One region of the Cohnella yongneupensis genome, then DNA from elsewhere that is predicted to be linked to it. Evidence: riboswitches for the same ligand, from Rfam matches in the RefSeq annotation. Region 1 holds a riboswitch; the other holds the start of a gene.
The links. A riboswitch is a leader RNA that binds a small molecule or an ion and turns the genes downstream of it on or off. The one in region 1 is predicted to bind ZMP and ZTP.
Positions count from the first base shown of each region.

Region 2: it holds a riboswitch for ZMP and ZTP, as region 1 does, so the genes downstream of both, rpiB (ribose 5-phosphate isomerase B) here and ACFPQ4_RS05250 (DJ-1/PfpI family protein) in region 1, are expected to answer to the same signal.

Region 1 covers NZ_JBHSNC010000013.1:57,398-62,901, forward strand. The annotation lists gene ACFPQ4_RS05235 (amidohydrolase family protein) at 1-56, shown strand, start outside; gene ACFPQ4_RS05240 (LLM class flavin-dependent oxidoreductase) at 365-1,423, opposite strand; gene ACFPQ4_RS05245 (DUF4180 domain-containing protein) at 1,524-1,892, shown strand; ZMP/ZTP riboswitch at 1,974-2,051, shown strand; gene ACFPQ4_RS05250 (DJ-1/PfpI family protein) at 2,121-2,696, shown strand; gene ACFPQ4_RS05255 (SDR family oxidoreductase) at 2,766-3,605, shown strand; gene ACFPQ4_RS05260 (SDR family oxidoreductase) at 3,678-4,694, shown strand; gene ACFPQ4_RS05265 (SDR family oxidoreductase) at 4,765-5,504, shown strand, end outside.
Region 2 covers NZ_JBHSNC010000051.1:75,728-81,231, forward strand. The annotation lists gene ACFPQ4_RS16860 (serine hydroxymethyltransferase) at 1-1,042, opposite strand, end outside; gene ACFPQ4_RS16865 (TIGR01440 family protein) at 1,087-1,683, opposite strand; gene rpiB (ribose 5-phosphate isomerase B) at 1,721-2,164, opposite strand; ZMP/ZTP riboswitch at 2,283-2,365, opposite strand; gene ACFPQ4_RS16875 (low molecular weight protein arginine phosphatase) at 2,410-3,015, opposite strand; gene ACFPQ4_RS16880 (manganese efflux pump MntP) at 3,146-3,706, opposite strand; gene ACFPQ4_RS16885 (L-threonylcarbamoyladenylate synthase) at 3,834-4,889, opposite strand; gene ACFPQ4_RS16890 (stage II sporulation protein R) at 4,963-5,504, opposite strand, start outside.

The DNA of each region.
Region 1 (5,504 bases):
CTAAGCTGGAAGCGGGCCGCCTACTGATTGATGCGCAGGTAGATATGACCCAATAACACGTTGACATCGGAGCGGACACACGAGTCGCTATTCCTGGCCAATTAACGGTTTTAACATTGGTTGCGGATATCAGAAGCCTTATTAGCACCCAAGCGCCGTATTCTAACGAGTTTTGAGGAAAATAGCGTCTTCTATGTCCGCTAGGTCGCCCAAACACGGCTTGTTCGTCAGAATAGCGTCCCGTGTGTCCGTGGAGTCAGTCCCCTACCCCATCAATCGATGCTCATACGCGTAGAGGCTGCCCTTAATCACCTTTCGGTGACTTGTGGGACAGCCTCTATAGTTACATTAGGAGATGAGATGCTTATCCCTTAGCAAGCTCCTTGCGAACGATCGGCGCGACCTTGGTGCCGAGCAGCTCGATGGTGCGCAGCAGCTGGCTATGAGGCATCGTGCTGACGTCGGCATGCAGGAAGAACCGCGTAATGCCTAGGTTGCGCTGCAGCAGCACGATTTTCTCGGCGACGTATTCGGGATCGCCGACATAGAGCGCACCGCGCATGCTGCGAGCGGCATCGAACGCCGAGCGGTCGTAATGCGGCCATCCGCGTTCGCGACCGATCGTGTTCATATGGGCTTGCGTGTGCGGGAAGAACAGGTCGGCTGCTCGGTCGGTCGTATCCGAAATGAAGCCGTGGGAGTGCGTCGCAATCTGCAGCTTGGCGACGTCATGCCCTGCGCGCGCGGCGGCTTGCTTATACAAGTTGACGAGCGGAGCGAACCGCTCCGGCATGCCGCCGATGATGGCGAACACGATCGGCAATCCGAGCGTCCCCGCGCGAACGGCGGATTCCGGATTGCCGCCACTGGCGATCCATACCGGAAGCGGCTCCTGCACGGAGCGCGGATAGACGCCTAAGTTTTTGATCGCCGCACGATGGCCTCCGCGCCAGGTGACCTTTTCCGATGCGCGGATCGCGAGCAATAGCTCGAGCTTTTCCTCGAACAACTCGTCGTAATGGTCCAGACTATATCCGAACAGCGGGAACGATTCGATGAACGAACCGCGCCCCGCCATAATTTCCGCCCGACCGTTAGACAAGCCGTCCAACGTGGAGAAAGATTCGTATACGCGAACCGGATCGTCCGAGGACAATACCGTAACGGCGCTCGAGAGACGGATCCGCTTCGTCACGGAAGCGGCCGCTGCGAGTATGGTGACCGGCGAAGTGCCCGCGTAGTCTGCCCGATGATGTTCGCCTATGCCATAGACGTCTAGCCCGACTTGATCGGCGAGCACGATTTCCTCGACGGCCTGGCGCAGCCGCTCGGCGTGAGTGATGGACTTCCCGACCGTCGCGTTCGGCGTCGCTTCGAGAAACGTGCTGATTCCTATTTCGAATGAAGATGCTTGATTAGTCATGCGGGTTTCGCCCCCTTATTAATACCTATAGTCTACTCATTATTTTATTGTTTCTCAACTTTTGTTAGTTAGGTTACAATCCAAGGGAGGTGAGCTGCGGATGAACATTAGGGTTGACCAAAGAGGACCATCTTTAGTAGCGATCGTGGAAAGCGACGAGATTGTCATTGGCGAAGTGCAAGACGCATTGGATTTAATGGCTACTGTACAATACACGGCGGACTGCACAAAAATGCTCATCGAAAAGTCGTGCTTCACGGAAGATTTCTTTGAGCTCAAGACGAAGCTTGCGGGCGATATTTTGCAAAAGTTTACGACCTATCAAGTGAAGCTGGCGATCGTAGGAGATTTCGGCGCGTACGACAGCAAAAGCCTGAAGGATTTCATATACGAATGCAACAAGGGCACGCAAATCTTTTTCCTCCCGGACCAGGCGACCGCGCTCGATAGGCTTCACCAGTACGCGTAATCGTGCCGGATCTACAGACGTGATTAAACAAATCCAACCGTTGTCAGTTCCAAAATAAGGATGTACACTATCGTTAACAATTACACCGCGCGCAACTGGCGTAGCATGGATAACCATGGGGGAACGCAGCGGATACGGCCGTACGCCTGGGCGAAGCAATCGAACGCGAATGTCGCGATCGGGTGCTTCTTTTTGTTTTTCCAGCCCATAAGGAGAGGCTAGGTGTCTATGATGAAAGTGGCTTACGTGATGTTCGACGGAATGACGACGCTCGATTGGGCGGGTGTACATGAGGTGCTGCCGTGGATGCTCGTGCTCGGGGCTAAGCCGGACTTGTCATGGGACTTCTGTTCGAACAAAGACCGGATTACGGACGATCGCGGACTTAAAATCAACATCGACCACGTTTTGCCGGACTTGTCCAGGTACGACTTGGTTTTCGTAACCGGCGGCATGCCTACGAGACAGCTTAGATTCGATGCCGCATTCATGGCCTGGATCAAGACCGCGCGAGACGCGAAGCTCAAAGCGTCGGTATGCACCGGCGCTTTGCTGCTCGGCGCCGCCGGGTTCCTAGAGGGTAAGCGGGCAACGACTAACCCGTCGGCATATGACTTGCTTGCCCCCTATTGCGCGGAGGTCGTTCGGGAACGCTGCGTTCGCGACGGCGACGTGTTCACCGGAGGAGCCGCGTCGTCTTCGATCGACCTAGGCTTGCTGCTCGTCGAGTCGTTAACGGACGTCGCATTCGCTCGACAGGTGCAACAGAAAATAGATTACCCGTACTATCGTCCGCAATTGTAATGGCCTATTCGATCGAGGATAATGATTAGGTAAGGACTGGTAACCTAATTTCTCGAAGCGGGTGATCATTTGAACCGAATCATTGCGATTACCGGCGCATCGTCCGGGATCGGTCTGGCAACGGCGCTGAAGTTCGGACGGGAAGGGTGGACCGTATACGCGGGCACTCGGAATGCGGAAAGAGATAGGCAGCTGTACGCGGACAACGCGAATGTGCATTTCGTCGAGATGGAAGTAACCGACCCGACCGCTCTGCAGACGGTCGTAGACCGAATCGATGCCGAGCATGGACGTCTGGACGTCCTATTCTGCAATGCCGGCTTCGGTTATTTGAGGGCGCTTGGGCAAGCGGATCTCGCGGACATCCATCGCGTGTTCGACACGAACGTATACGGCGTCATGCATACGATCCGCGCCGCGCTGCCGCTTCTTCGCAAGGGAGATGGCGGGCATATTATCGCGACGTCTAGCGTCGGCGGGCTTGTGGGACAGCCGCTCAACGAAATTTATTGCGCCAGTAAATTCGCGGTCGAAGGTCTACTCGAAAGCTTAGCGACTTACTATAAGCCCGCTTTCAACATCGATATAACGCTTCTTGAGCCGGGCGCGATCGCCACGAGCTTCGTCAGTACGGTCATGTCGCAGGTCGAGAAGACGGGCGGTATTCTGGACGATGAATACAAGCCGGTTCTGATGCGTTATATCGAAGGTTTCAATAGCCGCAATTCCGTGCCGCAGACGTCGGAGTCGGTTGCCGATGTCGTATGGGACGTCGTCCATAGCGATCCGAAGCCGCTTCGCGTCAGAACTTCGGAAGCTGCCGAATCATTCGTCCGCTTCAAGGCGGAGAAAGATCCGACCGGGCTCGAAGGCGTAAAGTATACTCGCAAGCTTCAACTGAATTGGTAAAATAGGGATAGGTAACCGCTGATGGAGCGGCCGACGTCTCGGTCGTTCTCAAACTCATGGAGGTGCACGGAAATGAAAGCTCTTTTTATCGGGGGAACAGGCATTATCAGCTCGGCGATTACGGAGCAATTGGCGAAGCAAGGCTGCGAATTGTACTTGCTTAACCGCGGCAGCCGGAACGATGATTTGCCTGCGGGCGTACGCGTCGTTCAAGCGGATATCAACGACGAGGAGCGCGTGGCGAAGCTGATCGAGTCGATGTCGTTCGACGTCGTCGCCGATTTTATCGCGTTCGTGCCGGCGCAGCTGGAGCGGGATTATCGCCTTTTCCAAGGCAAAACGAAGCAATTCATGTTCATCAGCTCGGCATCCGCCTATCAGACGCCGCTATCGGACTATCGAATCACCGAAGGTACGCCATTATCGAATCCATACTGGGAATATTCCCGGAACAAAATAGCCTGCGAAGAGTACCTCATCAAGCAATATCGCGAGCAAGGCTTCCCGGTTACGATCGTCCGGCCGAGCCATACGTACGACGAACGCTCGATTCCGCTAGGCGTGCACGGTAGCAGAGGAACTTGGCAGGTTGCCCGGCGCATGCTGGAGAACAAGCCGGTCATCATTCACGGCGACGGTACGTCTTTGTGGACGATGACGCACAACAGCGACTTTGCCAAAGGCTTCATCGGCTTGATGGGCAACATTCACGCGCTCGGTGAGACGGTACATATCACTTCGGACGAGTCGGTCACTTGGAACCAAATTTACGAGATTATCGCCGACGCGCTGGGCGTTAAGCTCAATGCCGTCCACGTCTCTTCGGAATTCCTCGCCGCATGCAGCACGGAAGACTACCGCGGCGGCTTGCTAGGCGACAAGGCCAACTCCGTCGTCTTCGACAACGCGAAGCTGAAGCGGCTAGTTCCCGAATTCGTCGCGACGACGCGTCTCGACCAAGGGATCAAGAAGACGGTCGCCCACATTCTGGCCCATCCAGAGCTGCAGCAAGAAGACCCGGAATTCGATGCGTGGTGTGACAAGGTCGTTCATGCGCTGGATGCGGCGGCAAAGGCGATCAGAGGGTAAAAAGGGAACCGAATAGGCATCCGCTGAATATTCTGCTTCGACGACTTGAGCAGAAGGTGGCGGATGCAAGATGATTCCGATGTACCCGTATTACGGTTACGAGACGCATTGTCGTCCAGTCCCGGTGACGTTCCCTCCGCAGCATCAAGATAGGCAGCCGGGTTTGGAATATTTGATGAACCCGACTCCAATCTCGGATAATCCCGCCTATAAGGGAAGCGGTAAGCTGGCAGGCAAAGTCGCCATCATCAACGGCGGCGACAGCGGCATCGGCCGCGCGGTCGCGATCGGCTTCGCCAAGGAAGGCGCAGACATGGCGATCGTCTACTTGTACGAGCGGGAAGACGCGCTGGCGACGAAGGCGATGGTCGAGAAATACGGGCGGCGCTGTTTACTAATCGAAGGCGATTTGCGGCGTCCGGAGTTTTCCGCGGAAGTCGTAAGACGGACGCTCGCCTGCTACGGTTGCCTGGACATTCTGGTCATGGGCCAAGGCGTTCAATTCCCTCAGGAAAGCATCATGAATATTTCCGACGCGCAGCTTGAGGACACGTACCGAACGAATATTTTCCCGATGTTCTACATGACGAAGGCGGCGTTGCCGTACTTGAAGCCGGGAAGCGCGATTATCTCGACGGCGTCCGTTACCGCCTACGTGGGAGCGCCGCTGCTCGTCGACTACTCGTCGACCAAGGGTGCGATCGTCTCGTTCACGCGATCTTTATCGCTGCAGCTAGTCCATAAGGGCATTAGGGTCAACGCTGTGGCACCCGGACCGATCTGGACGCCGCTCATCGTATCGAGCTATTC
Region 2 (5,504 bases), on a different contig from region 1:
TCGGATCGAACGGGATCGCGTTCTTATTGACCGTGATCGCGACGGAGTCGAGAACATGCTCGGCTTCTTTGCCCGTGATGTTCAAGTTGCGCGTATCGATCAGCATCAAGTGGTTGTCCGTGCCGCCGGAAACGATATTCAGGCCTTCCGCGACGAGCGCGTCCGCAAGCACCTTCGCGTTAACGACTACATCGCGAGCGTAGTCTTTGAAAGAAGGTTGAAGCGCTTCGCCGAAGGCGACCGCTTTGGCCGCGATGATGTGCATGAGCGGTCCGCCTTGCGTGCCCGGGAATACCGCTTTGTCGATCGCGGCAGCCCATGGTTGACGGCACAAGATCATACCGCCGCGAGGTCCGCGGAGCGTCTTATGCGTCGTCGTCGTAACGAAGTGAGCGTGCGGTACAGGGCTCGGATGTTGACCGCCCGCGACGAGACCCGCGATGTGCGCCATGTCGACCATGAAGAGCGCGCCTACGTCGTTAGCGATTTTGCCCATTTTCTCGAAATCGATCGTGCGCGGGTATGCGGATGCGCCGGCAACGATCAGACGAGGACGGTGCTTGAAAGCCGCTTTGCGGACTTCTTCGTAATCGATCGTGAAAGTCTCTTCGTTAACGCCGTAAGCGACGAAGTTGTACAGCAAGCCGGACGCGTTCGCCGGGTTACCGTGCGTCAAGTGGCCGCCGTGCGCAAGGTTCATGCCGAGAACCGTGTCGCCCGGCTTGAGCACTGCCAAGTAAACCGCAAGGTTAGCTTGCGCGCCGGAGTGCGGCTGAACGTTCGCATGCTCTGCGCCGAACAGTTCTTTGGCGCGGTTGCGCGCGATTTCTTCCGGGATGTCTACGTATTCGCAGCCGCCGTAGTAGCGTTTGCCCGGGTAGCCTTCCGCGTATTTGTTCGTAAGCACCGTGCCCATCGTCTCGAGGACCGCTTCGCTTACGATATTCTCCGATGCGATCAATTCGATGTTGTCGCGCTGACGTTTCAGTTCGAGGTTAAGCGCCTTTACGATTTCCGGGTCTTGCTTGTTGAGATTGTCCAACATGATGATATGCCTCCTAAGGAATTAGTTCTATGGGTACTGCATTAGTCACAAGTATTCGTAGAAGATTGCGCCGGAGCGGCGTCTTCCAGGGTATAGACCGCGCGAGCGCCGCCGATCAGCTTCGGACGCGTCATCGCCATCGCGACCCGCGCCTGCCCGATCGTCCGGACCGACGGTCTGAGCGGTACGGCGACCGGACGCAAATGCATGCCGATCATCGTCTCTCCGATGTCGATGCCCGCGTGCGCTTGCACCGCCTCGACGAGACAAGGTTGTTGCAATTGACGATAAGCGAAGGAGGCCATCGAGCCGCCCGCCTTCGGCATCGGAATCGCCGATACCTCGGTCCAGCCCTGCTGTTCGGCCAAGGTCCGTTCCGTCACCAGCGCGCGATTCAGATGCTCGCAGCATTGCCAGACCGCTTGGAATCCGATCCGCTGTCTGACCCGCTCTACGCCCGCATGAATTTGCGCGGCAACCGATTCGGCGCCGGAGGTCCCGATGCGCGCCCCTTGCACCTCGCTCGTGCTGACGCCGAATACGACGATCTGCCCCGGCCGCAAAGCCGCGGCTTGCGCGAGCTCGCTTAGCACCTGCTCCACTTGCTCCGTTATCGTGTTCGCAGCTTCCGACGTCATCACGAGACCTCCTTCTATCGCCGATATCGCGAATGAATTATTTCGATTCCAATGCCATCACTTTGTTGATGCGGTTCTTATGGCGTTCGCCGCCCGAAAACGGCGTCTCGAGCCAGATCTTCACGATTTCCGCGGCAAGCCCCGGACCGATGACGCGTTCGCCCATGGCGAGTACGTTCGTATCGTTATGCTCTCTAGTCGCCTTGGCCGAGAACATGTCGTGCACGAGCGCGCAACGAATACCGTGCGTCTTGTTCGCGGCGATCGACATGCCGATGCCGGTTCCGCATATAAGAATGCCCCGCTCCGCTTCGCCGCTAACGACTTTCTCGCATACCGGCAATGCGTAATCCGGGTAATCTACGGAATCTCCGCAGCTGCAGCCAACGTCGATCAATTCATGGCCCAGCGCCGTAAGCACGGGTACGATCTCATCCTTTAGCCGGTAACCGGCGTGGTCTGCCCCAATCGCGATTTTCATCCCCAATGACCTCCCTCGTATACGTAGCTATTATACCTGAATTGCTCTGAGCCAAACAGAATTCGACATCCATAATACCGTCAAAAGACAAAAAAGAGCAAACGTGCGTTAGCACGTTGCTCTTTGCCCAGGCGACCGGCCGGGTGTCCGATGCTCCACCGTGGTTTCATCCACTACGCGTCGCCAGTTACATCGGAACCTTGAAGTTATGCTCTAATCATACCGAACGAAGCGATAAAAATCAATCACCCTTCGCGCCCATTCGAGCCGGAATCATCTGGTTCCAGCTTCTCGACGATGCTCAGCAAAGCGTCCTCGATCTCGTCCGCGCACTGCTCGTAGAGCGAGAGCGAGCCGCCGAACGGGTCGGCGATATCGAAATTCGGAATGCGCCGTTGCAGCTCGAACAGCCGCGCTTGCTCCTCGGCGGACAACTGCTGCCCTAACGCTTGCCGAACCTGCCATTCGCTGTACAGCCTCTCCGCCTCCGCCACGTCGTCCATTACCGGATCGCCTCTGAGCGCGTATTCCTTAAGCGTGTGCGTCTTCGCGATAGCATCCGGGTAAGACTGCACGATGGCTCGCTTATGGCTGGTCGATAGCGTAAGAATCAGATCCGCCCAGCGCACTTCGTTCGCCGTCAGCGAGGTCGAAGTGCCGGGTACGTCCAGGTTGCGTTTGCGGAGCGCGGTCGCCGCGTGCGGGGACGCCGGAAGACCGTTCATCGTGGCGACGCCCGCCGAGCGGACTTCGATCGACTTGCCTCCGCGGGCAGCCAAATCGGCGAGCATCGCATGTGCCATCGGGCTGCGACACGTATTCCCCGTACATACGATCAGAATGCGAAGCATGCTTGTGCCCCCTTTATCTAGTTATTCAGAATTTATAAGTTTCATGGCTACTCATTTCTGAATAACCTCCGACATAAACGTTTTTCCGCCATCCCTTAGGACGGCGTAAGTCGTTTATGCTTGGCCGTCTCTATATAAGAAATAATAATCCAAATCCGAACAAAATAACACCGCCGAGCGCTTCCCCGTATCCGCCCAGCGAACGGCTGACGTGCCGTCCGAGCATCAATCCCATTACGCTCATCAGCCCGCCGGTCAACCCGAATAGCAGCACGGTGACGAACAAGTGAGAGGAGAACATGCCTAGCGACACTCCGACGGAGAACGAATCGATGCTTACGCTAAAAGAAAATACGAGCGTGCCCCAGACGGTGCGATGATCGATCGAATCGACCGACTCCCCGCGCACGGAGCTATAGACCATATGTCCGCCGAGCAGCAAGAGCAACGCTCCCGCGGCAGAAGTCGCGATTCCGCCGAGCAGCTCGCCGACGTATTGTCCCATGACCATGCCGCCGAGCGGCATCAAAATATGGAACAGCGCGATAATCGCGCTCAGCTTGAGCACGTCGCGGCGCCGGATGCCTTTCAATCCGATTCCGATGCCCAGAGAGAAAGCATCCATGCCCAGAGCGACCGCCATGACGAGAATCGTCAGCATTTGCCCGGATGCGATGGACCAGTCCGTCATCGCTTGTCCCCCCTCATGCGGCGAGCTAGCCTCCGCATCGCCTTATCCTCTATCCAACATATGCGGACGAGTTCGGGATCATGCTCTTAGGGGTGGAAGCTTATGGAAGATGGAGGGGTGCTTCCCTTTAGACGTTCAGAACGCGGCCGCCGGCGGCTTTGCGCAGGCGATTCATGAGCGCGGTGCCTATGCCTCGCTCCTCATAGCCTTCCGCGACGATGAAATCCAATTCCCTCGCGTCGCATTCCCGCAAGTGCGCATACAGAGCCTGCGCCGCGACTTCAGGGGAGCTGCGCGGCCCGCAGTCGAGCACCGCGTCCGCTTCGTAGCGGCCCGCATGCTCCGTGCACGCCAGCACGCCGACGCGCGACCCAAGGGCGCGCGCTTCATCGACCTTCGATTGGACGGCCGCAATCATCGCCTCCTGCTCGCCCGTGACGAGCAGCAACTCGCCCTTTGGCGCATAGTGAGCGTATTTCACGCCGGGCGACCTTGGCGCCTGTTCGAGGGACGCTTCCGTCTGCCGACTCTCCTCGCCTTGTACCGATGCGCGTCCGCCGACCGCTTGCTGCAGCATCTCGCAGGTTACGCCGCCCGGTCTAAGAATATGAATCCGATCATCGATGACTCGGACAACCGTCGATTCAAGCCCGACGCCGGTCGGACCGCCGTCTAGTATGCCGTCGATACGCCCGTCCAAGTCTTCACGCACATGCGACGCTTGCGTTGGGCTTGGTCTGCCGGAACGGTTGGCGCTCGGCGCGGCCAGCGGGCAGCCCGACTCCGCGATCAGCCTCCGCGCCGTCTCGTGCGCGGGCACGCGCACCGCCACCGTATCGAGTCCTGCCGTCACGAGCGGCGATACGACGCCTTCCCTCACCGGAAGAACGAGCGTCAGCGGTCCCGGCCAGAACGCCTCCATCAGCCGTCGTTCGATTTCCGTCACCTGCGTCGCGAGCCGTCCAACGTCCGCCGCTTCCGCCAAGTGAACGATCAGCGGGTTGTCCGAAGGCCTGCCTTTGGCCGCGAAAATCCGCGTGACCGCCTCCGTATTGCCCGCATCTCCTCCGAGCCCGTACACCGTCTCGGTCGGGAACGCAACGATGCCGCCATCGGCAAGCGCCGCGGCGGCTTCTTTCAGACCGGCCTGCGCCGGATCCGAGGACCAATATTTCGTCATCATGCTCATGTCCATCCTTGTCTGCCGTCATCGCCGCATGCGCGGCAAGCCTATGCTTTGCCGCTATTATAGCACATTACGAGAACAACCCCGCGATGAACGCGATCAGCTTCTGGATGATGACCCACAGGAAAAACTTCGGCTTCGGCTTCTCCGCTTCCGTTCCGTTGTCCGAAGCGTTAGACGCATGCGCCGGTTTAACGCTGGCCGTCGCGACTTTGGCGTCGTCATCTTGAGCGGTAGCCGCCGTCAAGCACATAGGCGGGAACAGCACGCACCACCAGTTCGCTCCTTTGCCTTCGCCCAGCGTAATGCGTAACGCCTCGTAATCGCCAGCCGCGTAGCTCTTGCCTTTGAACTGTTTATCCGGAAAAGGCACTTCCCCAAGCTCCACGCGGCCTTTGTAGTCGACGTCGTAATCGTTCAACTTAGCGTTCACCAGCTTTTGCAGCTGTTTCAAGTGATTGCGAATCAAGCTTTGCGCCTTGTCATGGTCGGCGGGCATCTCGCCCCATGCGAGAATCGCCTCGGACACGCTGGCGCGCACGGCTTGTTTTACTTTCTGATCGAAGTCGCTATCGGAATTGGCGATAATCCGAATCCGGATCGCGTCTTCGG